2 regions of the Pseudomonas sp. 18-147 genome follow, and region 1 is predicted to be linked to the other one. Evidence: riboswitches for the same ligand, from Rfam matches in the RefSeq annotation. Region 1 holds a riboswitch; the other holds the start of a gene.
The links. Region 1 has a riboswitch for cobalamin ahead of ACM0M4_RS11240 (CbtB domain-containing protein). Riboswitches for the same ligand answer to the same signal wherever they lie in the genome.
Positions count from the first base shown of each region.

Region 2: another riboswitch for cobalamin. It lies ahead of btuB (TonB-dependent vitamin B12 receptor); the one in region 1 lies ahead of ACM0M4_RS11240 (CbtB domain-containing protein).

Region 1 covers NZ_CP182296.1:2,328,486-2,343,503, forward strand. The annotation lists gene cobM (precorrin-4 C(11)-methyltransferase) at 1-473, opposite strand, end outside; gene ACM0M4_RS11230 (cobalamin biosynthesis protein) at 470-898, opposite strand; gene ACM0M4_RS11235 (CbtA family protein) at 971-1,672, opposite strand; gene ACM0M4_RS11240 (CbtB domain-containing protein) at 1,690-1,872, opposite strand; cobalamin riboswitch at 1,975-2,124, opposite strand; cobalamin riboswitch at 2,183-2,373, shown strand; gene cobW (cobalamin biosynthesis protein CobW) at 2,495-3,547, shown strand; gene cobN (cobaltochelatase subunit CobN) at 3,623-7,369, shown strand; gene ACM0M4_RS11255 (3-deoxy-7-phosphoheptulonate synthase) at 7,398-8,492, opposite strand; gene ACM0M4_RS11260 (ATP-binding protein) at 9,063-10,079, shown strand; gene ACM0M4_RS11265 (vWA domain-containing protein) at 10,100-10,744, shown strand; gene ACM0M4_RS11270 (thiolase family protein) at 10,866-12,005, shown strand; gene paaP (aminopeptidase PaaP) at 12,092-13,702, opposite strand; gene ACM0M4_RS11280 (nucleobase:cation symporter-2 family protein) at 14,131-15,018, shown strand, end outside.
Region 2 covers NZ_CP182296.1:4,249,265-4,264,282, reverse strand. The annotation lists gene lhpB (D-hydroxyproline dehydrogenase subunit beta LhpB) at 1-439, opposite strand, end outside; gene ACM0M4_RS20150 (4-hydroxyproline epimerase) at 436-1,380, opposite strand; gene ACM0M4_RS20145 (GntR family transcriptional regulator) at 1,497-2,165, opposite strand; gene ACM0M4_RS20140 (FUSC family protein) at 2,410-4,449, shown strand; cobalamin riboswitch at 4,497-4,704, shown strand; gene btuB (TonB-dependent vitamin B12 receptor) at 4,801-6,639, shown strand; gene cobO (cob(I)yrinic acid a,c-diamide adenosyltransferase) at 6,703-7,314, shown strand; gene ACM0M4_RS20125 (cobyrinate a,c-diamide synthase) at 7,346-8,653, shown strand; gene bluB (5,6-dimethylbenzimidazole synthase) at 8,655-9,311, shown strand; gene cbiB (adenosylcobinamide-phosphate synthase CbiB) at 9,308-10,246, shown strand; gene cobD (threonine-phosphate decarboxylase CobD) at 10,239-11,234, shown strand; gene ACM0M4_RS20105 (cobyric acid synthase) at 11,227-12,699, shown strand; gene cobU (bifunctional adenosylcobinamide kinase/adenosylcobinamide-phosphate guanylyltransferase) at 12,692-13,213, shown strand; gene cobT (nicotinate-nucleotide--dimethylbenzimidazole phosphoribosyltransferase) at 13,210-14,265, shown strand; gene cobC (alpha-ribazole phosphatase family protein) at 14,262-14,846, shown strand; gene ACM0M4_RS20085 (adenosylcobinamide-GDP ribazoletransferase) at 14,849-15,018, shown strand, end outside.

The sequences.
Region 1 (15,018 bases):
GTCGCCCGGTGCCGCGCCAGGTCACCCAGGCTCTCGCCTTCCGGCATCTTCGTGCGTGCGGCGTAGCGGGTCAGGATCAGCGTCTGGGACACTTCGGGCAGGGTCAGCTCGCAGCCGAGCAGGGCGGCGCAGGCGGCGGTGGCGGTGACCCCGGGGACGATCTCATAGGGGATGCCGAGTTCGCGCAGGTGGCGGATCTGCTCGCCGATGGCGCCGTACAGGGAGGGATCGCCGGAATGCACGCGGGCTACGTCGAGGCCGCGGCGATGGGCTTGCGCGAGTAGCTCGACGATCTGTTCGAGGTCCAGCTCGGCGGTGTTCACCACCTGGCCGGCCTGGTGCCCCTCGAGCAGCGCTTGCGGAACCAGCGAGCCGGCGTAGAGGATCACCGGGCACTGGCGGATCAGGCGCTGCCCCTTGACGGTGATCAGGTCGGGGTCGCCGGGACCGGCGCCGATGAAATAGACGGTCATGGGAGTTCTCGTTCGGTGAGAAGACGTGCCAGGGCTATGCTCGCCCGATCGTCGCTGCGTTTCGCGCCGAGCAGATCGGCGCGACCGCCACCCAGGCGTTCGGCCAGGGCCAGGGCGGCGGCCTCGGCGACGCTGGAGCAGCCGGTTTCGCGCAGCGCGACGGCGGAGGGGCTGAGCAGGCGCGGCTCGTAGTCGTGCAGGACGGCGGGTGCGAGGAAATGCACGGGGCGTTCGAGCAGCGCGGCCAGTTGCCGCAGGCCGGGTTCGTCGCGTTTGCCGTCGATGCTGGCGAGGGCGTCCAGCTCGGCCAGGCTGCGCCCGTGTTCGCCCAGCGTTCGCTCCAGCAGCGCGCGCAGATGCTCGGCGCTACAGCCTCGGCGGCAGCCGATGCCGGCGATCAGCAGGCTGGGGATGGGCAGGGGCATGCGCGCACCGGAGGAAATGGAAGGAGAGGCACTATGGACCCGCGACCGGCAAGGGTCGCGGGTGGCAGGCGGTCAGGCGTCGACGCCGCCCCGGTTGCGCCGGAACAGCCAGGCAGCGGCCAGGCCGAGGGCGGCCCAGAACAGCGCATTGCTGACCAGCGAGGCGACCACGAAACGCTGGGCCAGGGCTTCCGGCGCCAGGCTGGCATGGACCTCGGGCTGCGGCGCGCCGAACAGGTGCGGCAGCGCCAGCAGGACGGCGCCGACCAGCTTCAGCGGCCAGTTGCCGCCGAACACCAGCAGGGCCAGGCCCACCGCGGTGGCGGCGGCGGTGGCGATCCACCAGTACTGGCGTTGCACCAGGTCGGCCGCGGCGGTACCCGGCAGCTCCGGCGGCAGGCCCAGCGACGGCGCCAGGCAGAACACCGCGTAGCCGGCCAGGCCCCAGAGCAGGCCCTGCCAGGTCTGGCCCGGCGCGCGCAGGGTGAAGAGGCCGGCGAGCATCAGGGCGAAGCCGACCGCCACCACCAGGTTGCCGCCGGTGGTGGAGAGGGTACGCTGCCAGCCGTCCTCCGGCTCCCAGGCCTCCTCGTCGTGGACATGGGCGGCGACGCCGGGGGCGTGTTCGTGGGGCTGGGCCGCGACCGGCTCGCTCTTCTCGTAGGTCTCCGCCTCGAGGATCAGCGGGGTGACCCAGAGAATCTGCAGCAGGGTCAGCAGCAGGGCGGCGAGCAGGCCGGCGAAGCCGGCGGTCTGGGCGATGCGCTTGATCATTCTGGTTCCCTCGCGACTCAGTGGCAGGGGAAGCCGGAGCTGTGCCGGGTATCGTGGGCGGCGTTGTGTACCGCGTCGATGTGCGAGAAACCGGCGAAATAGACCAGCAGCGCGCCGAGCAGGCCGGCGCCGATGGCCAGGCTCAGTCGCTTCGACAGGGAGGTGGTGGAGCTGGCGTGCGCCAGGGTGCTGCTGGACATGGTGCGTTCCCTCTGGATTGGCATGGGCGTGGCAGAGGAGTACGCACGAGGAACAGGCCCGGACGGCCCGCTTCACGCTTGCGCCCGCCCACCGCGGGTGAATCAAACGAAAGGTTCCAGGCCGGTCTCCGGGCTCGCGCGCGATGCGCTTACCGTTGCGGGGGCAGCGCCGGACTGGCTCGGAGAGCGTCACCGGCTTCCCGTTTCACCTCGTGCGCGCCGGCACGAGACACCTGGGACAACCCGCCTAGGACAGCATGAAGGACCGCCGGGCGTCAACCGGCCCGATTGACCCTGGCCCGCGCACTGCGTAGCCTTGCCGGTTCGAGGTTCCTCGCCGGCGACGGCGGGGCTAAGAGGGAACGCGGTCGATGCCGCGGCTGCCCCCGCAACTGTGAACGGCGATCGTTCCCCAATGCCACTGCGTGACGCGGGAAGGCGGGGAACCGGCGGAGACGCCAGACCGTGAGCCAGGAGACCTGCCTCGTCGATCCCGTGGCGCGATGCCCGGGGACAAGACTTCCATACAACCGGGCGGGGTGATCCGGTGGCGAATCCGTTGCGCGGCCCCTGCGTCCGCGCCACTCGTCCGCATGCCCGCCGAGCTGAACAAGGGCTGCCCATGAAAACCCTGGCGAAACTCCCCGTCACCATCGTCACCGGCTTCCTCGGCGCCGGCAAGACCACCTTGCTCCGGCACATGCTGGACAACGCCGAAGGCCGGCGCATCGCGGTGATCGTCAACGAGTTCGGCGAACTCGGCATCGACGGCGAGATCCTCAAGCAATGTTCCATCGGCTGCAGCGAAGAAGAGGCGCAGGGCCGCGTTTTCGAGCTGGCCAACGGTTGCCTGTGCTGCACCGTGCAGGAAGAGTTCTTCCCGGTGATGCGCGAGCTGGTGGCGCGCCGCGGCGACCTTGACCAGATCCTCATCGAGACCAGCGGCCTGGCCCTGCCCAAGCCGCTGGTGCAGGCTTTCCAGTGGCCGGAAATCCGCAACGCCTGCACGGTCGACGCGGTGATCACCGTGGTCGACAGTCCGGCGGTGGCGGCCGGTACCTTCGCCGCCCATCCCGAGCAGGTGGACCAGCAACGCCGCCAGGACCCCAACCTCGACCATGAATCGCCGCTGCACGAACTGTTCGAGGACCAGTTGGCCAGTGCCGACCTGGTGATCCTGAACAAGGCCGACCAGCTCGACGCCGAGGCCCTGGCGCGGGTCCGCGCGGAGATCGCCGGGGAGCTGCCGGCGGCGGTGAAGATCGTCGAGGCGAGCCGGGGCGAGCTGCCGCTGCCGGTCTTGCTGGGACTCAACGCCGAGGCCGAGCTGCACATCGACGGCCGGCCGACCCACCACGACCACGAAGGCCACGAGGACCACGACCACGACGAGTTCGACTCCTTCCACGTCGATCTCCCCGAGGTGGAGGAAGCTGCGCTGCTCGAGGCCCTCGGCGAGCTGGTGGAGCGTCACGACATACTTCGCATCAAGGGTTTCGCCGCCATTTCGGGCAAGCCCATGCGCCTGTTGGTACAGGGCGTCGGCAAGCGCTTCGACAGGCATTTCGACCGCAAGTGGCTGGCCGACGAAGTCCGCAGCACCCGGCTGGTGGTGATCGGCCAGGAGCTGGACCAGGCCGCCATTGCCAACCAGCTGCGCACAGCGCTTGCCTGATCCGTGATCCCCGGCCGGGGCCGGCGATGGCGATTCGCCGGCCCCAGCTTCTTGCGTCCTACCGGTAGAACGTCCATGCACCTGTTGCGCACCCAACCCGGCGGCTTCGTTCCCGACGACGGCATCGCCCACCTGGCCCAGACTCCCGCCGAGCTGGTGATCCTCTGCAGCGGCGATTCGCACCTCGCATTGCTGGCCGAGGCCGCCCGTGCGCTGCCGGACGACTACCCGAGCCTGCGCCTGGCCAACCCCATGCAGTTGCAGAACCACGCCTCGGTGGACCTCTACGTCGAGGAAGTGCTGCGGCACGCGCGGGTGATCCTGCTTTCGCTGCACGGCGGCATCGGCTACTGGCGCTACGGCGTGGAGCAACTGGTGGCGCTGGCCGAGCGCGGCGCGCTGCTGATCCCGGTGCCCGGCGACGACCGCCCCGACCCGGAGCTGAGCGCCCTTGGCAACCTGCCGGCGGAGCAGGCCGAGCGCTTCTGGCAATACTTGCGCCAGGGCGGCCTGGAGAACGCCGGGCAGTTCTACCGCTGCCTGGCCAGCCAGTGCCTCGGCCGCGACTACGCCTGGCGCGAACCGCAGGCGCTGCCGCGGGTGGCACTGTTCCATCCACGGCATGCCGAGGTGACCCTGGAACACTGGCGTGCCGACTGGCAGGCCGGGCGTCCGGTGGTCGCGTTGCTGTTCTATCGCACCCACCTGCAGGCAGCCAACACCGCCTTCATCGCACGCTTCTGCGAACGCCTCGCGGCGCAGGGGCTCAACCCGTTGCCGATCGCGCTGGCCAGCCTCAAGGAAAGCGCCTGCCTGGCGCAGGTGGAAGACTGGCTGGAGCGCAGCGACGCCGCGCTGATCGTCAATACCACCGGTTTCGCCCAGTCCAATCCGGAGGCGCCCGAGTTGCGTCCGTTCCGTCGCGACGTGCCGGTATTGCAGGCGATCTGCTCGCTGGACAACCGCCCGCTCTGGCTGGACAACCCGCAAGGCCTGGGGCCGCGCGACCTGGCCATGCACGTGGCGCTGCCGGAGCTGGACGGGCGCATCGTCACCCGGCCGATCAGTTTCAAGGGCCTGGCCTGGCGCAGCGAACGCAGCGAGAGCGACGTGGTCTGCTATCTCGCCGACGACGAGCGCATGGATTTCGTCGCCGAACTGGCGCGGCGCTGGGCCGAGCTGGCGCGCAAGCCAAACGCGGAAAAACGGGTGGCGCTGGTGCTGGCCAACTACCCGACCCGCGATGGCCGGATCGGCAATGGCGTCGGCCTGGACACCCCGGCGGCGGCGCTGAACATCCTTCGTGCCCTGCGCCAGCAGGGCTATCCGGTCGACGGACTGCCCGCCAGCGGAACCGAGCTGATCCGCCAGTTGCTCGGCGGCGTCAGCAACGACCTGGAGCATCTCGACCTACGGCCCTGCGCCCAGAGCCTGGCGCTGGACGACTACCTGGCCTGCTTCGCACGCCTGCCGGAGCGCAATCGCCAGGCGGTGCTGGCGCGCTGGGGCGAGCCGCAACAGGACCCGATGTTCCGCGACGGACGGATGATGGTCGCCGGCCTGCGCTATGGCCTGACCTTCGTCGGCATCCAGCCGGCGCGCGGCTATCAGCTCGATCCGGCGGCGGTCTACCACGATCCCGACCTGGTGCCGCCGCACGGCTACCTGGCGTTCTACTTCTGGCTGCGCCACGCCTACCGCGCCGATGCCCTGCTGCACGTCGGCAAGCACGGTAACCTGGAATGGCTGCCGGGCAAGGGAGTCGGCCTGTCCGCCGAATGCTGGCCGGACGCGTTGCTCGGTCCGCTGCCGAACATCTATCCGTTCATCGTCAACGATCCGGGGGAGGGCGCCCAGGCCAAGCGCCGCACCCAGGCGGTGATCATCGACCACCTGATGCCGCCGCTGACCCGCGCCGAGAGCTACGGCCCGCTGCGCGACCTGGAGCGCCTGGCCGACGAGTTCTACGATGCCTCGCTGCTCGACCCGCGCCGCGCCGAACAGTTGCGCGGCGAGATTCTCGTCCTCCTGCGCGACAACCGTCTCGACCGCGAGATCGGCTTGCAGCTCAGCGACGATCCGGACAGCTGGCTGCCGCAGCTGGACGCCTATCTCTGCGACCTGAAGGAGTCGCAGATCCGCGACGGCCTGCATGTGTTCGGCGAGTCGCCGAGCGGGCGATTGCGCCTGGATACCCTGCTGGCGCTGCTGCGGGTTCCGCGCGGCGATGGCAAGGGCGCCAACGCCGGGTTGCTGAAGAGCCTGGCGGACGACCTTGGCCTGGGCTTCGATCCGCTGGCCTGCGACATGGGCGAGGCCTGGCAGGGCGCGCGGCCTGCCTGCCTGGAAGAGCGGGGCGGGGAGCCCTGGCGTACTCTCGGGGATACCCGCGAACGCCTGGAATTGCTGGCGTTGCACTGGATAGAACGCTGCCTGGGCGGCGAATCGCCGCCTGCCACCTGGCGTGCCAGCGGCGAGGTGTTGCGCGGCTTGTGCGAACAGGTGGCACCGACCCTGGACGCCTGTGGCGGGGCCGAGATCGACGGGCTGCTGGCAGCCCTCGAAGGGCGCTTCGTACCGGCCGGTCCGAGCGGCGCGCCGAGTCGCGGGCGACTCGACGTGCTGCCCACCGGACGCAACTTCTTCTCAGTGGACGTGCGCAACCTGCCGACCCCGACCGCCTGGCGCATCGGCTTCCAGTCGGCCAACCTGCTGCTCGAGCGTCACCTGCAGGAACATGGCGATCACCTGCGCCAGCTCGGCCTCTCGGTGTGGGGCACGGCGACCATGCGCACCGGCGGCGACGACATCGCCCAGGCCCTGGCCCTGCTCGGCGTGCGACCGGTCTGGCAGGCCGGCAGCCAGCGCGTCGCCGATTTCGAGATCCTCCCGGTCTCCCTGCTGGACCGCCCGCGGGTCGACGTGACGCTGCGGGTCTCCGGGTTCTTCCGCGACGCCTTCGCCAACCTGATCCGCCTGTTCGATGCGGCGGTGCAGGCGGTCGCCGAGCTGGACGAGGCGGAGGAGCTGAACCCGCTGGCCGCTCGCGTACGCCTGGAGCGCCAGCGCCTCGAGGCGCAGGGCACGGCGCCGGCGGAGGCGCGCCGGCAGGCCGGCTGGCGGATCTTCGGCGCCAAGCCGGGTGCCTACGGCGCCGGCGTGCAGGGCGCAATCGAAGAGCGGCTGTGGGAGACCCGCGCCGACCTTGCCGAGGTCTACCTGAACTGGGGCGGCTACGCCTACGGTGCCGCCGACGACGGCACGCCGGCGCGGGAACGCTTCGCCCAGCGCCTGGAACGCCTGCAGGCGGTGCTGCACAACCAGGACAACCGCGAGCACGACCTGCTCGATTCCAACGACTACTACCAGTTCCAGGGCGGCATGCTGGCGGCGGTGGAAACCCTGCGCGGCGCGCCGGTGGCCAGTTACCACGGCGACCACAGCCAGCCGGACAACCCGCGCATCCGCACGCTCAAGGAAGAACTCAACCGGGTGGTGCGGGCGCGGGCGGTGAATCCGAAGTGGATCGCCGGGATGAAGCGCCACGGCTACAAGGGCGCCTTCGAACTGGCGGCGACGGTGGACTACCTGTGCGCCTTCGATGCCACCAGCGAGCTGATCGACGACCACCAGTACGCGCTGCTGGCCGACGCCTACCTGCTCGACGCGGAGACCCGCGAGTTCGTCCGCCAGCACAATCCGCAAGCCTTGCGCGACATGGCCGAGCGCCTGGTGGAGGCGCAGCGGCGCGGGCTCTGGCAGGAGCCGGGGGCCTATCGCGAGGCCCTGGAGAACCTGCTGCTGGACGTCGAAGAGGAATAGCGGAGCGGCATGGCCGCTCCCACCGCTTTCAGCGCCGCTCGGCGAGCCGCCGGGCGGCGTCGCGGAGAATCCGCTCGGTGCCTTCCCAGCCGAGGCAGCCGTCGGTGATCGAGACGCCGTAGCGCAGTTCGCCGCCAAGCGCCTGGCAACCGTCGAACAGGTGGCTTTCCAGCATTACCCCGACCAGGTCGCTGGCGCCGGCCAGGCGCTGGTCCAGCACGCTGGCGAGGACGCCGGGCTGGTTCAGCGGGTTCTTGCCGCTGTTGGCGTGACTGCAATCGACCATCATCCGCGTGGCGATGCCCTGGCTTTCCAGGGCCTGGCGCACGGCCTGCACCTGCTCGGGGCCGTAGTTCGAACCGTGGCGGCCGCCGCGCAGCACCACATGGGTGTCCGGATTGCCGCGGGTCTCGATCAGCGCCGGGTGACCGTGCGGGTCGAGGCCGAAATGGCGGTGGCCGTGGGCCGCCGAACGGATCGCGTCGCAGGCGATGCCGACGCCGCCGTCGGTGCCGTTCTTGAAGCCCACCGGCAGGCCGAGGCCGCTGACCAGCTCGCGGTGGATCTGCGATTCGCTGGTGCGCGCGCCGATCGCCGCCCAGCTCAGCAGGTCGTCGAAGTAGCCGGCGGCCAGCGGTTGCAGGAGTTCGGTGGCCAGCGGCAGGCCGAGGCGCAGCATGTCCAGCATCAGTTGCCGGGACAGCGCCAGGCCGGCGGCCATGTCGTCGCTGCCATCCAGGTGCGGGTCGTAGGCGAGGCCCTTCCAGCCCACCGTTGTGCGTGGCTTTTCCACGTAGGCGCGCATCACCAGGAGCAACTGGCCGTCGAGTTCGTCGCTCAGCGCCGCGAGGCGTTCGGCGTATTCGAGGGCGGAGCGGGGATCGTGAATCGAACAGGGACCGACTACCACCAGCAGGCGCGGGTCGTCGCCGTCGAGGATGGCGCGGATGGCGTCGCGGCTGGCGGCGACCTGGCTGGCCAGCTCCAGCGGCAACGGCTGGCGGGCCTTGAGTTCGAGCGGGCTGGGCAGGCGTTCCAGGGCGGTACGGGCGGTGGCGCTGGGCAGGGCGACGGCCTGGACGTTCGGCGAAAGGGTGGTCAGTGCGGATACGGATGAGTTCATGGTCTGGCTTCCTGGGCTGGCGGCGGGCGTCCCGCGCGCGTCGTGCCCTATCGAGGTGTTCGGCAATGTCGTGGGTTGGCGAGCGGCTGGCGGCCGTCGCTAAATCGCCAGGTGTTGAGCGGGTAGCCAGTGCGGTAGCGGTATGCGGTCATGATCGATGTCCTGTGCGTTGGTCTGTGGTTGTGGCCTTGTGGGCCGGAAAAACGGGCCGGAAAAACAAAACCCCCGGTCGGGGAGCCGACCGGGGGTTTGCGTGTGCAGGGTAGGCGTCCCGTATACCGTGGGCGCCGTTGGGGTATCAGGCGCCGGAGTGGCTAAACCAATACCCGAAGAAATACGCGGCACGGGGTGCCTGCGGCGCACGCGCGCGCAACGACAAGCCAGGGCGCGAGGCACTGGAATGCAGGTGCGGATGGCGGGTGTGCGGCATGGGTTTCTCCCGTGAACGAGTCCCGAGCTTACTGCAAGCGAGGCGGCCGGTTCAACGACTGTTTCACGGTTCGATACCGGCGCCGCCGGCCTGATAGACTTGGCGGTCCGTATTTCCGTCCGTCCGCCGCAGGAATCCCCATGAGCGCTACCGTGCATTACCCCCTGTCCGCCGTGGTCGCCGCCGACGAACTGAAGCTGGCGCTGTGCCTGGCCGCGGTCGATCCGGCGATCGGCGGGGTACTGATCGAGGGGCCGCGCGGAATGGCCAAGTCGACCCTGGCGCGGGGCGTCGCCGAACTGCTGCCGGCGGGCGAGTTCGTTACCCTGCCGCTGGGCGCCAGCGAGGAGCGCATCGTCGGCAGCCTCGACCTGGACGCCGCCCTCGGCGAAGGTCGCGCGCGGTTTTCCCCGGGCGTGCTGGCCAAGGCCGACGGCGGCGTGCTCTACGTCGACGAAGTGAACCTGCTGCCGGACCACCTGGTGGACTTGTTGCTCGACGTCGCCGCCAGCGGCGTCAACCTGGTCGAGCGCGATGGCATTTCCCACCGGCATCCGGCGCGTTTCGTGCTGATCGGCACGATGAACCCGGAAGAGGGCGAACTGCGCCCGCAACTGCTCGACCGTTTCGGCCTCAACGTGCGTCTCGACACCCAGCCGCCGCCGGCCGAGCGGGCAGAGATCATCCGTCGCCGGCTGGCCTTCGATGCCGACCCGCAGGCCTTCGTCGAACGCTGGGAAGGCCAGCAGGACACCCTGCGCCGCCGTTGCGCCGAGGCACGCCGGCAACTGGCGCGGATTCCCCTGGACGATGCGGCGCTGGACAGCATCGCTCGACGCTGCTTCGAGGCGGCTGTCGATGGCCTGCGCGCCGACCTGGTCTGGCTGCGCGCGGCGCGCGCCCATGCGGCCTGGCGCGGCGGCGAGCGGATCGAGGCGGAGGACATCGATGCGGTGGAACATTTCGCCCTGCTGCATCGCCGTCGCCAGTCGAACCCGCCATCATCGGCGGCCAATCCACCGCCACCGCCCGCGGCGGCCCCTGTCGCGCTCCCGGAGCGCACCGGCGACGGCGAAGGGCAGTGGGGCGAATTGCCGGCTCGGCCGGTGGCCATGGGGACCGCCCGCGAGCTGCCGCGCTGGCCAAAAAAGCCCTGAGCATCCGCCCGCGCTCGGTCATGGGTGCGGATGCCAGGAGCAGACCCGGAGCCCTGCGCGGCGGACTTGGCGGCGCCCTGAGCCAGGGTGCGGAGGGCGCCATCCAATGGTTGCCGACCCTGCTGCGTGGACGTCCCCGACAGCGTCGCGACCTGCTTCGCCAGCCGCGCAGCCGGCGCCCGGGCGAACTCTGGCTGGTGATCGTCGATGCCTCCGCCAGCACCCGCCGGTACGGCGCCCTGGCCCAGGCCAAGGGAGTGTTGGCGACGCTGTTCGAGGAGGCTTATCGGCAGCGCATCCGCCTGGCCGTGCTGCATGCCACCGGGCAGCAGGCGCAATGGCTCTGGCAGGGGCAGAAGGCCTCGCGGGAGTTGCAGGACTGGCTGCGCCAGCTGGGCGCCGGCGGCGGTACGCCGCTGCTCGACGCCCTGCACCAGGCCGCTGGCTGGCTGGCGCGCCGACAGCGGCAGAAACCCGCCGAGCATCAGCGTCTGCTGGTGCTTACCGACGGCCGTCTGCGCGACTGGCCGGCGCTGCCGGAGGCTGCCTGCCCGAGCCTGCTGGTCGACCTCGAAAGCGGCCCGTTGCGCCTGGGCAAGGCCGAGCGCCTGGCCCGGGAACTGGGGGCCGAGTATCGGCATATCAGTGAATTGAACGAAGTCTGAGGGCGTTTCGGCGAGTCCTGCGGCTTTTTCGGTCAAATTGTATTTCGACTGTAATTCAATAAATATTATGCGCGTAATATCTTCCTGCGATCCAGCCAATCCATCTCACGGAGATATCCTCATGTCGCCGATTTCAGTCGTTATCGCCGGTTACGCCCGTTCGCCGTTCCACTTCGCCAGGAAAGGCGCGCTGGTCGATATCCGCCCGGATGACCTGGCCGCCGCGGTGCTCAAGGGGCTGGTGGAGAAACTCGATCTCGACCCTGCGCTGCTGGAGGACGTGGTCATGGGCTGCGCCTATCCGGAGGCGGAACAGGGCATGAACATCGCGCGCATCGCCAGTTTCCGTGCCGGCTTCCCGCAGAGCCTCGGCGGTGCGACCCTCAACCGTTTCTGCGGTTCGTCCATGAGCGCCGTCCACTACGCCGCCGGGCAAGTCCTGCTGGGCGCCGGAGAAGCCTTCATCGCCGCCGGGGTAGAGTCGATGACGCGGGTGCCGATGGGCGGCTTCAACCTGTCGCCCAATCCCGCGTTGCTGCAGGACTATCCGGCGGTATACATGAGCATGGGGCAGACCGCCGAGAATGTCGCCGAGCGCTACGCCGTCAGCCGCGTCGAGCAGGAAGAGATGGCCGTACGCTCCCACGCCAAGGCAGTCGCCGCGCGCGAGGCCGGCTTGCTGCGCGAGGAGATCGTCGCCATCGACACCCCCGCCGGCCGGGTCGCCGAGGATGGCTGCATCCGCCCGGGCACCAACCTGGAGAGCCTGGCCCAGTTGAAGCCGGCGTTCGGCGGCAGCGTCACCGCCGCCACCTCGTCGCCGCTCACCGATGGCAGCGCCGCGCTGCTGGTCTGTAGCGAGGACTTCGCGCGCCGCCACGGGCTGGCGATCCTGGCGCGGATCAAGGCGGTGGCGGTGGCCGGTTGTGCGCCGGAGATCATGGGCATGGGGCCGGTGCAGGCGACGCGCAAGGTTCTGCAACGGGCCGGGCTGGGCATCGCCGACATCGACCTGGTGGAGATCAACGAGGCCTTCGCCAGCCAATCCATCGCCTGCATCCGCGAACTGGGGCTGGACATGGACAGGATCAACCTGGATGGCGGCGCCCTGGCCATCGGTCATCCGCTGGGCGCCACCGGCGCGCGGATCACCGGCAAGGCCGCTGCGTTGCTGCGGCGCACCGGCGGGCGCTATGCCATCGCCACCCAGTGCATCGCCGGCGGCCAGGGCGTGGCGACCCTGCTGGAAGCGGTGGAGTGATCGCGCGCCGATGAAAAAAGGCCCGGTGGATGAGCCGGGCCTGGATGGGGAACCTGCGCCGGCGGCCCGGCGCAGGGTAGTCGCGGTTACTTGATGAAGTCGTGACCCCAGCGTTCGATCTGGCTGGCGCTCTTCTGCATCTGCAGCGACCGCGATTGTACTTTCTGGCCGGCGGCGGCGATCTCGTCGTCGACCACCTTGGTCGACAGCGACAGCCAACTGGTCACGAAGGCCATGGCGTCGCTGTGGATCTCCAGGGCGTCCTGGTTGATGTTGGCGATGCCGTCGCACTTGCTGTGGTAGCACTCGTCGTAGGCCTTGCCGGCGGTGCCGCCGTACTTCTGCGCCTGCTCTTCGGTCTTCAGGCCCTCGGCGCCGGTGAACAGGCCGCCGAAGGCGATGCCGCTGTTGAAGAACTCGGCGTAGTCGGAGCGGAAGTCGATCTCGGTGCCTTCCGATTGCTGGCCGCGCAGGCGGAAGTAGGCTTCGAACAGGCGCTCGATGGCGGCCGAGCCGGGCGGACCCTGGAGGCCGAAGTCGGAACCGTCGCCGTCATAGATGAAGTTGCCGAAGTTCGGCGAGCCGATCATGTCGAAGTTCAGGTAGGCCTTGATCTTCTTCTTCTCTTCCGGGGCGAGGTTCTGCACGTAGTGGGTCGAGCCCACCAGGCCGGCTTCCTCGGCGCCCCACCAGGCGAAGCGCACCTTGTTGACCGGCAGCGCCTTGGCCAGCAGCACGGCCATCTCCAGTTGGGCGGCGCTGCCCGAACCGTTGTCGTTGATACCGGGGCCTTCGAACACCGAGTCGAGGTGCGCGCCGACCATCACCACGTTGTTCGGGTTGCCGCGACGGGTCTCGGCGACCACGTTGTAGGTCTCGGTCTTCTTGCGTACCACGTCGACCACCAGGTGCAACTGCAGGTCCGGGGTCTGCGACCAGGCCACGCCGTTGTCGTAGGTGGCGAAGATCACCGGGATGCCGCCCTCGTAGGACTCGCCCACGGTGACGTTCTCCAGGCCCTTGCGGTCGTCGGTGTTGCCCTGGTTGAAGATGATCACCCCGGCGGCGCCGGCGGCCGCGGCGTTCTCGGCCTTCTGCTCGAAGTTGCAGGTGCCGCGCTGGATCAGCGCGATCGAGCCGGCCGGGAAGTTGGCGAAGTCTTCCGCCTCGCAACCGCTGGTGGAGGTGTTGCCGGCGCCGAGGGACAGGTCCACCGGGACCACCTTGGCGGTGACGTCGCCTGCCTCGGTCTGCGACAGGTAGGTGAAGTCCTTCTCCCATTCGTAGGTGACCGGCTGCGGCACGGTGGCGCTCAGGCTACCCGGGCCTTTCGGGTAGTAGGCGGTGAACGGGAAGGGCTGCACGCTGACCTTGTAGCCGGCTTTCTGCAGGGTCTGCTTCACGTAGTCGACGGAGGCCTGGTAGCCCGGCGTGGCGGCGGCGCGGTTGCCGTCGTTGAGACTGGCGATGTCCTCCAGCTTCTGCAGGCGCTTGACCACGTTGCTGGCTTGCAGGCAGCGCGGCAGGCCAAGCGGGGTGCTGACCAGCAACGGCGATTTGCAGATCGACGGGTTGGGTTTGCCGGGCGTCCAGAACTCGGTGAACTGTTGCGCTTCCGAAGGTGCCGCCAGGGATGCGGCGGAAACCGAGAGGGCGAGGGCGCCGAGTGCGTATCTGAGATTGTTCTTGTTGCTCATGAGACTCCGTTCCTTGTGAGGCGATGATCGATAAGCCGTTGATGGCATGGCGCTATTGCCCGAAATGCCGCCTCGGGCACGGCCTGACTGCCAGACTAGGAGCGCTTTCCGGGCTGTCCTGGCGTAATTCCTGAAATGTGAATTTCATCAACTTTTTGTGGAAGAATTGCTGATAGCTCGCTGGCGGGATGGAGGGCGGCTTTCTATCGTTAATGCCCTTCGGCGCGGGCCCATGGCCGTTGGTCGGGGCTGGGAGGATGGTGCAGCAGGAAGGAAACCGTCTGGCGCGCGGATAAGCGCGCGAGCGGAAGTGGCTGGCACCAGCGCTGTCACAGATTTGTCGGAAATTTTGTATACATTTGTCTGGATATTTTCGGATCGAATTGTCTACAGTGTGCGCACAACAATAAAAGCGAGAACAGCGCACCATGAAAACGACGTCCTCCGGAACCCCACCCGTTCCACGGCCTGAAGACGAGAACCTCGGTGTCGGCGCCAACATGGCCTACGGCCTGCAACATGTGCTGACCATGTATGGCGGTATCGTCGCGGTCCCCCTGATCCTCGGCCAGGCCGCCGGCCTCGCGCCCGGCGACATCGGCCTGCTGATTGCCGCTTCGCTGTTCGCCGGCGGCCTGGCGACCCTGTTGCAAACCCTCGGCGTGCCGTTCTTCGGCTGTCAGTTGCCGTTGGTCCAGGGGGTGTCCTTCGCTGGCGTGGCGACCATGGTGGCGATCATCGGCAGCGGTGGCAGCGGCGGCATTCCCGCAGTGCTCGGCGCGGTGATGGCGGCCTCGCTGATCGGGTTGCTGATCACGCCGATCTTCTCGCGCATCACCAAATTCTTCCCGCCGCTGGTGACCGGCATCGTCATCACCACCATCGGCCTGACCCTGATGCCGGTCGCCGCGCGCTGGGCGATGGGCGGCAACAGCCACGCGCCGGACTTCGGCAGCATGGCCAACATCGGCCTGGCGGCGATCACCCTGGTCATCGTGCTGCTGCTGAGCAAGCTCGGCAGCGCCTCGATCTCGCGCCTGTCGATCCTCCTGGCGATGGTCATCGGCACCGTCATCGCGGTGTTCCTCGGCATGGCCGACTTCTCCAAGGTCACCGAAGGCCCGCTGGTGGCGTTTCCCACGCCGTTCCACTTCGGCATGCCGACCTTCCAGGTCGCCGCGATCATCTCGATGTGCATCGTGATCATGGTGACCCTGGTGGAAACCTCGGCGGACATCCTCGCGGTAGGCGAGATCATCGACACCAAGGTCGACTCGCGGCGCCTGGGCAACGGCCTGCGCGCGGACATGTTCTCC
Region 2 (15,018 bases), 1.9 Mb from region 1:
CGTTGGGCGCGTAGAGGATGCCGTCGCCGGACACCTCCAGGGCGCCGGCCAGGCCCGGCCGCAGGGCCGGTTCGAGGGCGTACAGGCGCGCGGCGCCAAGCATCCGGCAGGCAACGCCGGCGGCTTGCAGCGCCTGGCGCTTGCGTTCGGCCTCGGCGAGTTCGCTGGCGTCGGCGGCCAGCCAGAGGGTGCCGCAATTGCGGTACGCGCAGTCTTCCGGCAGATCCGCCGCCCAGGCGCGCCAGGCCTGGATCGAGTAGTCGCTGAGGGCCAGTTCGGCCGGGTTGTCGTCCATCGCCACCAGATGGCCCATGCCCACCGCGGTGGCACCGCCGCGGCGGCTGTCCAGCACCAGTACGTCGAGGCCGCGACGCGCCAGTTCATGGGCGCAGGCGCTGCCGACGATGCCGGCGCCGACCACGATGACCTCGGCGTTCACCGGCGGATGCCCCAGGCGAACGGATCGTCGTCCGCCAGCAGCAGGGTGGCTTCCGCGCTGACGTGGGCGCGGCCGCGGATGGTCGGCACGATGGGCCCGCCGGGCTGGCCGTCGAGCCATTCGTAACGCCCCTCGAACTGGCTGCCGATCACGCTCGCCTGGCGCCAGGGCTGGCCGGGCAGCAGCTTGCCGTCGGCGGCCAGGCAGGCCAGCTTGGCGCTGGTGCCGGTGCCGCAGGGCGAGCGGTCGTAGGCCTTGCCGGGACAGAGCACGAAGTTGCGGCTGTCGGCGTGGGGATCGTCGGCGAACAGTTCGATGTGATCGATGGCGCCGCCGTCCTCGCCGCGGATGCCCTGATCTTCCAGCGCCTGCTGGACGGCGACGGTGTAGGCGGTGAGGGCGTCGAGGTTGTCGCCGGCGATGCGCTGGCCGTGTCCGGCGACCAGGAAGAACCAGTTGCCGCCCCAGGCGATGTCGCCGCTGACCCGGCCGATGCCGGGCACTTCGACGCTGACCTGGCGACGGTAGCGGTAGGCCGGCACGTTGCGCACGCTGACCGAACCGTCCTCGTGGAGGGTCGCCTCGACCTCGCCGACCGGCGTCTCGATGCGGTGCACGCCGGGACCGATCCGCCCGAGGTGTGCCAGCGAGGCGACCAGGCCGATGGTGCCGTGGCCGCACATGCCGAGGTAGCCACTGTTGTTGAAGAAGATCACTCCGGCACAGGCTTCGGGATCGACCGGTGCGCAGAGCAGGGCGCCGACCAGTACGTCGCTGCCGCGCGGTTCGAGGATGCAGGCGGCGCGCCAGGCGTCATGGCGCTCGCCGAGCAGGCGCCGGCGCTCGGCCATGTCGCCCTGGCCGAGATCGGGAAAACCGCCGATGACCAGGCGGGTGGGCTCGCCGCCGGTATGCGAATCGATGATGCGGATGCGTTGCATGGTGGCCCTCGCCTGTGCCGGGGAATGCGCCACAGGGTGGCGTTTCGGCGGGGCGGGGCGCTTGAGGGTTTTCGCTCAGGCGGATGACGAAAGCGGCATAGCCGGGATGGCCCGGCTCAGGTGCTGGCCGGGCGGTTCGGCAGGTGTTCGTAGAGGGTCCGGCAGACCCCGACGATATGTGCCTCGATCAGTGCCGCGGCCCGTTCGGCATCGCCGGCGCGACAGGCGGCGACGATCTCGCGGTGTTCCTGGTCGGCGCGCTGCTTGCCTTCGGACAGGCTCATCTGCATGCGCAGGTAGCGTTCCAGCTTGTCGTGGATGGAGCGGATCAGGTTGACCAGGAACGGCCGCTGCGCCGGTTCGTAGAGGCAGGCGTGCAGTTGCCAGTTGAGTTCGGCCCAGCGGCCGACGTTGTCTTCGCCGACGAAGTCGGCGCAGATCGCCTCGGCGCGGGCGAAGGTGGTCTCGTTCATGTTCGGCACCGCCAGGCGGATCGCCTGCGCCTCGAGCAGCACCCGCACTTCGAACATCTGCGCCAGTTCCGGTTCGGAAATACGCGTCACCACCGCGCCCTTGTTGCGCTGGAACAGCACCAGGCCTTCCGCCTCCAGGCGCTTGAGGGCCTCGCGGACGGGAATCTTGCTGACATTGAAGAGTTGCGCGATGTCGTCCTGGCGGATCGGTTCGTCCTCGGCGAAATGCCCGGCGATGATCGCTTCGCGCAGGTGCTTGGCGATGATCTCGGAGGCCGAAGGGGCGATGCCCAGGTTAGGGGCGTTGAGCATGGAGAGAGGCAAGCGGGACAACCTGCATGGCGTTGGGAATGTGCGGGATATTGTATACGAACGCTTGGCGCGTGCCGCTGCCGGTTGGCGCCTTCTGCGCAGGCGTGTTGGTCGGCTCCAGTGGGCCTCCGTGGCGCAGGTTTCGCAGGGCGAAACGCTCTTCCGGAAAGTTCGCGGAGAGGCTGGACAATAGAAAATTAGCTTGCTAATAATTCGCTTGCTCATGTATTTCGGGGCGTCCGCGATGGCCAAGCCTTCCTTCTTTTCCTCCGACCTGGTGCAGGTGCTGCTGTGCCCGCGTCTGCACGAATTGCAGTTCGCCGTGAAGGCCCTGCTGGCCGGCGGGTTGGCCCTGTACCTGGTCTTCGGCCTGGAGCTGGAGCAGCCGCAATGGGCATTGATGACGGTGTTCGTGGTCAGCCAGCCCTATAGCGGCATGGTCCTGGCCAAGGGCATGTTCCGCCTGATCGGCACCTGCGCCGGTGCGCTGGTGTCCATCGGCATGGTCGCACTCTATGGCCAGGCATCGCTGCCCTTCCTCCTGCTGATGGCCCTCTGGCTGGCGTTCTGCACCGCCGGCGCGTCGCTGCTGCACAATCATGCGTCCTACGGTTTCGTCCTGGCCGGCTACACCGCGGCCATCGTCGCCCTGCCGGCCAGCGCCGATCCGGCGACGGTGTTCGACCAGGCGGTGGCCCGCTGCTCGGAGATCGGCCTGGGCATCCTCTGCGCGGCGCTGGTGAATGTGCTGCTCTGGCCGCGGCGCCTGGAACGCCAGTTGGCGAACCAGGGCAAGGCGGCCTGGGAGGCCGGCTTGCAGGCGGCCGCGGCGGAGCTGCGCGGTGCCGACGAACGCGGCGAGCTGCTCGCGGCGCTGGGGCGGATCGCCGCGGCGGACGCCCAGCGCGACCACGCCTGGTTCGAGGGTGCGCTCGGCCGCGCCCGTTCCCAGGCCTTGCGCGTGCTAGGCCTCGACCTGCTCGGCCTGCTGCGCGCGGCGCGCAAGGTGGCTCGCGAGCGGAGGCTGCTCGATCCGGCCAGCGCGCACGCCTTGCAGCCCTGGCTGGAAGAACTCGAGGCACTGTTGCGCGAGGGCCGCCAGGCCGAGTTCGAGGCCTGCCGGCAGCGCTTGCGCCTGGCGCTGGACGCGGCGCACGGACAGTTGCACCTGTGCCTGGTCTGCCTCGAACGCCTGCTCGGCGAGGCGAGGGCGGCCGGGCGCAGCGTCGAGGCGCTGGTCTATGGCGCGCCCACCCGCCAGGCGCCGGGCGCCATCGCCTGGCACCGGGACATCGAGCGCGGCGTGCTGTTCGGCCTGCGCAGCGCCCTGGCGTTCCTCTGCGTGGCCGCGTTCTGGCTGGCCAGCGCCTGGCCGAGCGGGTTGGGCGCGGTGTCGATCACCGGCGTGGTGCTGAGTCTCTTCGCCAGCCGCGACAACCCGGCCCAGGCCGGCCTGAACTTCCTTCGCGGGATCCTCCTGTCGATCCCGCTGGCCGGCTTCGTCGCACTGTTCTACCTGCCCGGCGTGGACGGCTTCCCGCTGCTCTGCCTGGGCCTGGGCGTACCGCTGTTCTTCGCCGCGCTGTGCGTGAACCGGGCGAGCCTGGCCGGGATCGCCTCGCCGTTCTGCATCTTCTTCGTGAAGAACGTCGCGCCGAGCAACAGCATGAGCTACGACCTCGCGCACTTCCTCAACAACGCCCTGTCGACGGTGCTCGGGGTGGCCTTCGCCGTGCTGGTGTTCAACCTGGTCAGCCTGCGGCCGGGCGAACGCCATTACCGGCGCATGCTGCAGGCCACCCTCGGCGACCTGGCGCGGCTCACCCTGCGCTCGCCGGCGCAGGCCGAGGCCTGGTTCGGCGGGCGCACCGCGGATCGCCTGATCCGCCTGGCGCAGCGCTACGACCGTTTGCCGGAGGGGCGCCGCCAGCCCTGGTCGGACGGCCTGATGGGACTCGACTTCGGCGACGAGCTGCTCTACCTGCGGCAGTGCCTGGAGGAGGTCCCGGCGTCCCTGGCGCAGGCCCGCGACCGCTACCTGCGGCGCCTGCGCCTGGCGCTGCTGGGCGATGGCCCGCGGGCTGAGCGTGAACACGCCCTCGACCCGCCGACCGCGCGCCTGCTCAAGGCCCTGGCCGCCAGCCCGCTGGCCGGCAGCGAACGCGGCGAGCTGGCCGGCGCCGCGCTGGTGCAGTTGCAGGCCACCTGGCGGCAGTGGTGCCGCAGCCATGCTCCGGCCGGGACGGCGCTGCGCGCGGACCCGCTCCCCGGAGCCGGGCGCTAGTTCTGCGGTGGCCGCCCACATTGACCGCGCAAGCCCCGAACCACTAAGCTGCGCGCCTTGCGACAGGTGCCCCGCAAGGGGTGAAACAGGGAAGCTGGTGCGTTCCGTCGGAACCAGGCCAGCGCTGCCCCCGCAACGGTAGGCGAATCAGACAGCCGCTCGATGACCACTGTGCTCCGGCATGGGAAGGCGCGGCTGGAAGCGTCCAGCGCTTCGCTCGCGAGCCCGGAGACCGGCCTGACGCACCCACGGCATCGCGGAGGGCGCTGTCGGACGTCTCCTGCCGTCGCTTCGTCCTCCGTCTGCCTCGACCCAGGTCGCGCGGGTGAGAGCGACGGAGCAGCGCAGAGCATGAACAGAGTTTTCCTGACCCCGGCAGCCGTGGCGCTGTGCGGCGCGTCTTCCCTGAGCCTGGCCGAACCGGTCAGCCTTGCCGACCAGGTGGTGACCGCCACCCGTACCGCCCAGACCGCTTCCCAGAGCCTGGCGGCGGTGAGCGTCATCGACCGCGAGGATATCGAGCGCAGCCAGGCGCGCAGCGTGCCGGAGCTGTTGCGCCAGGTACCCGGCGTGTCGCTGGCGAACAACGGCGGTTTCGGCAAGAACACCACGCTGTTCCTGCGCGGCACCGAGTCCGACCATGTGCTGGTGCTGATCGACGGCATCAAGGTCGGCTCGGCCAGCGCTGGCCTCACCGCGTTCCAGGACTTGCCGGTGGAGCTGATCGAGCGCATCGAGGTGGTCCGCGGGCCGCGTTCCAGCCTGTACGGCTCGGAGGCCATCGGCGGGGTGATCCAGATCTTCACCCGGCGCGGCGACGGCCAGGGCGCCAAGCCGTTCTTCTCCGCCGGTTACGGCACCCATCAGACCCTGGAGGGCAGCGCCGGGGTCAGCGGCGGCGCCGGCAACGGCTGGTACAGCCTCGGGGTGAGCAGCTTCGATACGGCGGGGATCAATACCAAGCGCGCCGGTACTGCGGGCTATGAGCCAGACCGAGACGGCTACCGCAACCTGTCCGGCAACCTGCGCGGCGGCTATCGCTTCGACAATGGCCTGGAACTCGACGGCACCCTGGTCAGGGCCAAGTCGCACAACGACTATGACCAGGTCCTCGGCAACTCTGGTTTCAATACCAACGCCGACGGCGAGCAGAACCTGGTCGGCGGCCGTGCCCGCTTCACTCCGCTCGATCCCTGGCTGGTGACCCTCCAGGCAGGGCGCAGCGAGGACAAGGCCGATGCCTATCAGGATGGCCGTTTCTACTCGCGCTTCGATACCCGTCGCGACAGCCTGTCCTGGCAGAACGACCTGACCCTGGCCGAAGGCCATGTGCTGACCCTCGGCTACGACTGGCAGAAGGACGAGATCAGCAGCAGCGAAGCCTTCAGCGTCGACTCGCGGCTGAACAAAGGCTGGTTCGCCCAGTACCTCGGCCGGTACGGTCGCCAGGATTGGCAACTGAGCCTGCGCCGCGACGACAACCAGCAGTTCGGCGTGCACGACACCGGCAGCGCCGCCTGGGGCTACGCGCTGAGCGACGCGCTGCGCTTCACCGTCAGCTACGGGACGGCGTTCAAGGCGCCGACCTTCAACGAACTCTACCTCCCCGACTACGGCAATCCCGACCTGGACGCCGAGACTTCGCGCAGCCTGGAGGTCGGTCTCAGCGGTACGCACGACTGGGGGCACTGGGCGGTGAATGCCTATCGTACGGACATCGACTCGCTGATCACCTATACAACCCGTCAGGGGCTTTATGTGCCGTTCAACATCGACGAAGCGCGCATCCGTGGCGTCGAACTGGTCCTCGGCAGCCAGTGGCTGGGCTGGGACTGGAACGCCAACGCGACCTTCCTCGACCCGCAAAACCGTTCCGGCGGCGTCAACGACGGCAACGAACTGCCGCGCCGGGCGCAGCGGATGTTCAACCTGGAACTGGACCGGCGCTTCGAGCGTCTTTCGCTGGGCGCCAGCGTGCACGCCGAAGGCCGACGCTATGATGACCCGGCCAACGAGGTGCGCCTGGGCGGCTACGCCACCCTCGACCTGCGCAGCGAGTACCGGCTGAACGACGAATGGCGCCTGCAGGGCCGGATCGCCAACCTGTTCGGTGCCGACTACGAAACCGCGTATGGCTACAACCAGCCTGGCCAGGCGGTCTACCTCAGCGTGCGCTACCAGGCCCTGTGAGGCCGGGTATTTCGAATGAACGAGGCGACGGCGCGGCCGCGTCGCCGCAAGGAGTGATCGACGATGAACGAATCCCCCGAGAAGGACCAGCGCCACCGCGAGCGGATGGAGCGCAAGAAGGCCGTGGTCGACGAGAAGATCGCCCAGGCCCGCGACGAACGCGGCGTGCTCCTGGTGCATAGCGGCAACGGCAAGGGCAAGAGCAGCTCGGCCTTCGGCATGGTCGCGCGGGCCCTGGGCCATGGCATGAAGGTCGGTGTCGTGCAGTTCATCAAGGGCGCCGCCAGCACCGGCGAGGAAGCCTTCTTCCGGCGCTTCCCCGAGGAAGTTAGCTATCACGTGATGGGCGAGGGCTTCACCTGGGAGACCCAGGACCGCCAGCGCGACATCGCCAAGGCCGAGGCGGCCTGGAAGGTCGCCGCGCAATTGCTGGCCGACCCGGACGTTGGCCTGGTGGTGCTGGACGAACTGAACATCGCCCTCAAGCACGGCTACCTGGAACTGGACAGGGTCCTCGCCGACATCCAGGCGCGCCCGGCCATGCAGCATGTGGTGGTGACCGGCCGCGGCGCGCAGCCGGGGATGATCGAGGCCGCCGACACGGTGACCGAGATGAGCCTGGTCAAGCACGCGTTCAAGGCCGGGATCAAGGCGCAGAAAGGAGTGGAGTTCTGATGCCGGCGCCATGCGCGGAGACGCTTCGCCCATGACCCAGGCACGCTGTCCGGCCCTGCTGATCGCCGCCCCGGCCTCCGGCCAGGGCAAGACCACCGTCACCGCCGCTCTGGCCCGCCTGCATGCGCGCCAGGGGCGACGGGTGCGGGTGTTCAAGTGCGGACCGGACTTCCTCGACCCGATGATTCTCGCTCGCGCCTCCGGCGCGCCGGTCTACCAGCTCGACCTGTGGATGGTCGGCGAGGCCGAAGCGCGACGCCTGCTGGCGCGGGCCGCCGGCGAGGCCGACCTGATCCTCATCGAAGGGGTGATGGGCCTGTTCGATGGCAACCCCTCGGCGGCAGACCTGGCGCGGCGTTTCGGCGTGCCGGTGCTGGGAGTGATCAACGGCGCGGCGATGGCCCAGACCTTCGGCGCGCTGGCCTACGGCCTGGCGCATTTCCAGCCGGACCTGCCGTTTTCCGGAGTGCTCGGCAACCGCGTCGGCAGCCAGCGCCACAGCGACATCCTGCGCGATTGCCTGCCGCCCGGCATGCGCTGGTTCGGCGGTCTGCCGCGCTCGGCCGAATTCGAATTGCCGAGCCGCCACCTGGGCCTGGTCCAGGCCGAGGAACTGGCCGATCTCGATGTACGCCTGGACGCCGCCGCCGACGCCTTGCTGGCCAGCGCCGAGACCGACCTGCCGGAGCCGGTGACCTTCGAGGTGCCCGCTCCGGCGCCGCTGCAACGCAGCCTGGAAGGCGTGCGCATCGGCGTGGCCCGCGACGCCTCGTTCGCCTTCCTCTACCAGGCCAATCTCGACCTGCTGCGCGAACTCGGCGCCGAGCTGGCGTTCTTCTCGCCGCTGCAGGACCAGGCGTTGCCCGCCGTGGACAGCCTGTACCTGCCGGGCGGCTATCCCGAACTGCACCTGGGGCGCCTGCAGGGCAATCGCGCCATGGCCGAGGCGATCCGAGCCCACCATGCCGCCGGCAAGCCGCTGCTGGCCGAGTGCGGCGGCATGCTCTACCTGCTCGACTGCCTGGAAGACGCCGACGGCGAGCGCGGCGAACTGCTCGGCCTGCTGCCGGGCCGGGCGCGCCTGCAGAAGCGCCTGACCGCCCTGGCCTTGCAGGAGGTCGAGCTGCCGGAAGGGCGGCTGCGCGGGCATACCTTCCATCACTCGACCCTCGACTGCGCCGTCGAGCCTCTGGCCCGTGGCGTCTGCCCGAACGGCCGGAACACGGCGGAGGCGGTGTTCCGTCTTGGCCGGCTGACGGCTTCCTATATCCATTTCTACCTGCCTTCCAACCCGCAGGCCGCCGCTGCGTTGCTGGCGCCCGCGCGAGACGCCGACTGACATGTCCGATTCTTCCCACGCCTTCAGCGCCACGGAGCGCGCCGCCGTCTACCGGGCCATCGCCGAGCGCCGCGACATGCGCCACTTCAGCGGCGGCAGCGTGGCGCCGGAGCTGCTCGCGCGGCTGCTGGAGGCCGCGCACCAGGCGCCCAGCGTCGGCCTGATGCAACCCTGGCGCTTCATCCGTATCACCGAGCCGGCGTTGCGCCGGGCCATCCACGGGCTGGTCGAGGAGGAACGCGGACGTACCGCCGAAGCCCTCGGCGAGCGCTCCGACGAGTTCATGCGGCTCAAGGTCGAGGGCGTGCTGGATTGCGCCGAACTGCTGGTCGCCGCCCTGATGGACGACCGCGAACGCCATGTGTTCGGTCGCCGGACCCTGCCGCAGATGGACCTGGCGTCGCTCGCCTGCGCGATCCAGAACCTCTGGCTGGCCAGTCGCGCCGAGGGCCTGGGGATGGGCTGGGTATCGTTGTTCGATCCGGCCGCGCTGGGCGAGTTGCTCGGCCTGCCGCCCGGCAGCGAGGCGGTGGCGGTGCTCTGCCTGGGCCCGGTGGCGGAGTTCTACCCGGCGCCGATGCTGGCGCTGGAGGGTTGGAGCGAACCGCGTCCGCTGGCCGAGCTGGTCTACCAGAACCGTTGGGGCGAGCGAGCATGAGCGCACTGCTGGGTATCCTCGGCGTGGCGCTGGATGCGCGCTTCGGCGAGCCGCAGGGCTGGCACCCGCTGGTCGCCTTCGGCCGCCTGGCCGATCGCCTGGAGCGCCGTTTCAACCGCTCGCGCCTGGCCGGCGAGGCCGATCCCGGGGTCGGCTGGCGCAGCCACGGGGTGACCGCCTGGGTCCTCGCGGTACTGCCGCTGACCCTGCTGGCCTGGGCGCTCGCTGAACTTCCCTACCTCGGCTGGCTGGTCCAGGCCCTGGCGCTGTACGCCGCGCTCGGCCTGCGCAGCCTCGGCGAGCACGCCGAACCGGTGGCGCTGGCCTTGCGCGCCGGCGACCTGGACGAGGCGCGGCGACGTGTCGGCTACCTGGTCAGCCGCGATACCCGCGAGCTGGACCAGGCCGGGGTCGCCCGCGCGGCCACCGAATCGGTACTGGAGAACGGCAGCGACGCGGTTTACGCCGCGCTGTTCTGGTTCGCCGTGGCCGGCGCGCCGGGGGTGGTGCTGTATCGCCTGAGCAATACCCTGGACGCGATGTGGGGCTACCGCAACGCGCGCTTCGAGCGCTTCGGCTGGGCCGCGGCGAAGATCGACGACATCCTCAACTACCTGCCGGCGCGGCTGGTGGCGCTGACCTACGCGCTGCTCGGCGACACCCGCCAGGCCCTGCGCTGCTGGCGCGAGCAGGCGCCGCAATGGGACAGCCCCAACGCCGGCCCGGTGATGGCCGCCGGCGCCGGTGCGCTGGGGGTTTCCCTGGGCGGCGCGGCGATCTACCACGGCGAGCTGCACCAGCGGCCGCTCCTCGGCAGCGGCCCGCAGCCGCAGGGCCGCGACATCTATCGGGCCCTGGCGCTGGTGCGCCAGGGCGTGCTGCTCTGGCTGCTGGTGCTGGCCGGACTCTGGGCCATGGGGTGGCTGCATGCTTGAACACGGAGGGCGGTTGCGCGAGGCGGCGCGCCGCTACGACATTCCGCTGGCGGACTGGCTGGACCTGTCCACCGGCATCGCGCCCTGGCCGTTTCCGCTGCCGGCGATCCCCGAGCAGGCCTGGACCCGCCTGCCGGAGAGCGACGACGGCCTGGAAGCCGCCGCCTGCCTCTACTACGGCGCCGAACGGGTATTGCCGCTGGCCGGCAGCCAGGCGGCGATCCAGGCCCTGCCAAGGTTGCGGCGGGGCGGGCGGGTCGGCGTCCTGTCGCCGTGCTACGCCGAGCACGCCCACGCCTGGCGCCAGGCCGGGCACCTGGTGCGGGAGATCGGCGAGGCCGAGGTCGAGCCCTATCTCGACAGCCTCGACGTGCTGCTGGTGGTCAACCCGAACAACCCCACCGGGCGGGTCTTCGAGCCCGCCGAGCTGCTGGCCTGGCATGCCCGCCTGCAACGTCGCGGCGGCTGGCTGCTGGTCGACGAGGCGTTCATGGACTGCACCCCGCAGTCGAGCCTGGCGGCCTGCAGCAACCGGCCCGGATTGATCGTGCTGCGCTCGTTCGGCAAGTTCTTCGGCCTGGCCGGCGCGCGGCTCGGCTTCGCCCTCGGCGAACGGCCGCTGTTGCAGGCGCTGGCCGAGCAGCTCGGTCCGTGGACGGTCAATGGCCCGGTGCGCCATGTGGCCCAGAGTGCCTTGCGCGACCGCCAGCAACAGCGCCAGCAGCGCGAGCGCCTGCTGGCCGCCAGCCAGCGCCTGGAGGAACTGCTGCGCCGCCACGGCTGGCCGCCGGCGGGCGGCAGCGCGCTGTTCCAGCGCCTGGTCGATCCACGCTGCGCGGCGTTGCACGACTACCTGGCGCGGCGCGGCATCCTCACCCGCCAGTTCGAGCAGCCGGCCAGCCTGCGCCTCGGCCTGCCCGCCGACGAGGCCGCCTGGGCCCGGCTGGATGCCGCGCTGCTCGGCTTCAAGGAGCCTGCTCATGAGTGATCGCGGACGGACCCTGATGGTCCAGGGCACCACCTCGGACGCCGGCAAGAGCACCCTGGTGACCGCGCTGTGCCGCTGGCTGGCCCGGCGCGGCGTCGCGGTGGTGCCGTTCAAGCCGCAGAACATGGCGCTGAACAGCGCGGTCACCGCCGACGGCGGCGAGATCGGCCGCGCCCAGGCGGTCCAGGCCCAGGCCTGCCGGCTGGCGCCGCACACCGACATGAACCCGGTGCTGCTCAAGCCGAACACCGACATCGGCGCCCAGGTGATCATCCATGGCCGCGCGGTGACCAGCATGGACGCCGCCGCCTACCACGACTACAAGCGCGTGGCGATGGAAGCGGTGCTGGCTTCCCATGGGCGGCTCGCCGCCGCCTACCGGGTGGTGATGGTGGAGGGCGCCGGCTCGCCGGCGGAGATCAACCTGCGCGCCAACGACATCGCCAACATGGGCTTCGCCGAAGCGGTGGATTGCCCGGTGATCCTGGTCGCCGATATCGACCGCGGCGGGGTCTTCGCCCACCTGGTCGGCACCCTGGAACTGCTCTCCGACTCGGAGCGGGAGCGGGTCAAGGGCTTCGTCATCAATCGCTTCCGCGGCGACATCGCCCTGCTGCAACCCGGCCTCGACTGGCTGGAGGCGCGCACCGGCAAGCCGGTGCTCGGCGTGCTGCCCTATGTCAGCGACCTGCACCTGGAGGCGGAGGACGCCATCGACACGCGCCAGGCGGCCAAGGTCGGGCCGCGCCTGAAGGTGGTGGTGCCGGTGCTGCCGAGGATCAGCAACCACACCGATTTCGATCCGCTGCGCCTGCACCCCCAGGTCGAGTTGAGCTTCGTCGGCCCCGGCCAGGCGCTGCCGTCGGCGGACCTGATCGTCCTGCCCGGCTCGAAGAGCGTGCGCGCCGACCTCGCGGCGCTGCGCGAGCGTGGCTGGGACGAGGCGATCCTCCGTCACCTGCGCTACGGCGGTCGCCTGCTGGGGATCTGCGGCGGCCTGCAGATGCTCGGCGAGCGCCTGCACGATCCGCTCGGCCTGGAAGGCGCGGCCGGCAGCAGCGCTGGCCTCGGCCTGCTGGCGTTGGAAACGACCCTTGAGGCGGACAAGCAATTGCGCAACGTACAGGGCCGCCTGAGCCTGGAGGATGCGCCGCTGTCGGGCTACGAGATCCATGCCGGGGTCACCCGTGGCGAGGCCCTGGCGCGGCCGGCGGTGGTGCTCGACGATGGCCGCGCGGATGGTGCCCGCAGCGTCGACGGGAACGTCATGGGCACCTACCTGCACGGCCTGTTCGAATCCACCGCGGCCTGTTCGGCGCTGCTGCGCTGGGCCGGCCTGCGCGAGGTCCAGGCGGTGGACTACCAGGCCTTGCGCGAACGCGACATCGAGCGGCTCGCCGACCTGGTCGAGCGCCACCTGGATACCGGGCGATTGCTCGCCCTCTGCGGAGAACCCCATGCGTGACCTGATCCTTGGCGGCGCCCGTTCCGGCAAGAGCCGCCTGGCCGAGCGCCTGGCCGCCGAGAGCGGGCTGGCGGTGAGCTACATCGCCACCGCCCAGGCCGGCGACGGCGAAATGGGCCGGCGCATCGCCGAGCATCGCGCGCGCCGCCCGGCCCACTGGCGAACCCTGGAGGAGCCTCTGGCGCTGGCGGCGACGCTGCGCAGCGAGGCCGAGGCCGGACGCTGCCTGCTGGTCGACTGCCTGACCCTGTGGCTGACCAACCTGCTGCTCTGCGACGATCCCCAGCGTCTCGACGGCGAGCGCGAGGCGCTGCTGGAATGTCTCGGCGAGCTGCCGGGACGGATCATCCTGGTCAGCAACGAAACCGGGCTCGGCGTGGTGCCGCTGGGCGAACTCAGCCGGCGCTACGTCGACGAGGCCGGCTGGCTGCACCAGGCCATCGCCGAACGCTGCGAACGGGTGACCTTCACCGTCGCCGGCCTGCCCATGCCGTTGAAAGGAGAACCGCTATGAGTCTGCAATGGTGGCGCGACACCTGCCGCGAGGCGGACCCGCAGATGCGCCGGCGCGCGGCCGAACGCCAGGACCGGTTGACCAAGCCGCGCGGCTCGCTGGGCCGCCTGGAGCAAGTGGCGATCGACCTGGCGGCGTTGCAGGGGCACGAACGACCGAGCCTGGAGAGGATCTGGGTGACGGTCTTCGCCGGCGACCACGGGGTAGTCGCCGAGGGCATCTCGGCCTATCCGCAGGCGGTCACCGGCGAGATGCTGCGCAACTTCGTCCGCGGCGGCGCGGCGATCAGCGTGCTGGCGCGCGAACTCGGCGCCGGCCTGGAGGTGGTCGACCTGGGCACCGCGTTCCCCCTGGAAGCCTTGCCCGGCGTGCGTCACCTGCGCCTGGCGGCGGGCACCGCGAACTTCGTCGAGGCCCCGGCGATGGGCGCCGAACCGTGCCTGCTGGCGCTCGAGGCCGGGCGCGAAAGCGTGCGCCGCGCCGAGCAGGCCGGCAGCCAGCTGTTCATCGGCGGCGAGATGGGCATCGGCAATACCACCGCGGCGGCGGCCATGGCCTGCGCGCTGCTGGATGCGCCGGCGAGCGCGCTGGTCGGGCCGGGAACCGGGCTGGACGCCAGCGGCGTGGCGCACAAGGCCGCGGTGATCGAGCGTGCCCTGGCCCTGCACGGCGCCCATCGCGCCGACCCCTTCGAAACCCTCCGCCGTCTCGGTGGCCTGGAGATCGCCGCGCTGGCCGGCGCCTACCTGGCCTGCGCGCAGAAAGGCATGGTCGCCCTGGTCGACGGCTACATCTGCAGCGTCGCGGCGCTCTGCGCGGTGCGCCTGAACCCGGCCTGCCGCGACTGGCTGCTGTTCGCCCACAGCGGTGCCGAGCCGGGCCATCGCCATGTGCTCGAAGCCCTGGCGGCGCAACCGCTGCTCGACCTCGGCCTGCGCCTGGGCGAGGGCAGCGGCGCGGCGCTGGCGGTGCCGCTGCTGCGCCAGGCCTGCGCGCTGCACGCGGGGATGGCGACCTTCGCCGAAGCGGCGGTCTCGGACCGCCCGGCATGAGCCTGCGCCTGGACCTCCTGCGGCATGGCGAAACCGAGTCCGGCGGCGGTTTCCGCGGCAGCCTCGACGACGCCTTGACCGCGCGTGGCTGGGCGCAGATGCGCACGGCGGTGGAAGGCGGACGCTGGGACCTGCTGGTCAGCTCGCCATTGCAACGTTGCCGCGCCTTCGCCGAGGAACTGGCGCAGCGCCAGGGGATCGAGCTGGAACTGGAAAACGATCTGCGCGAACTGCATTTCGGCGCTTGGGAGGGGCGCTCGGCGGCCGCCCTGATGGACGGCCACAGCGAGGCGCTCGGCCGCTTCTGGGCCGATCCCTACGCCTTTACCCCGCCGGGCGGCGAGCCGCTGTCCGAGTTCGAGGCGCGGGTGCTGGCCGCCCAGCGACGCCTGCGCCAGCGTCACGCCGGCCGTCGTGTGCTGCTGGTGACCCATGGCGGCGTCATACGCCTGTTGCTCGCTTGCGCCCGTGGCTTGCCGCGCGAGCGCTTGCTGCAGGTGGACGTCGGTCATGGCGCACTGTTCGGCCTGCGCGCCGGAGAGGGCGACGATCGCTGGCACGAATGCCGGGAAGGGGAATAGCCATGCGCGAAGCCTTGCGCTCACTGCTGGTCGCCTTGCAGTTCCTCACCCGCCTGCCGGTGCGCCTGTCGGCGATGCCGACGCCGGAACAGTTCGGCCGCGCGGTGCTCTGCTATCCACTGGTCGGGGTGCTGATCGGCGTCGTGCTGTACGCCGCGGCTCTGTCGCTCGA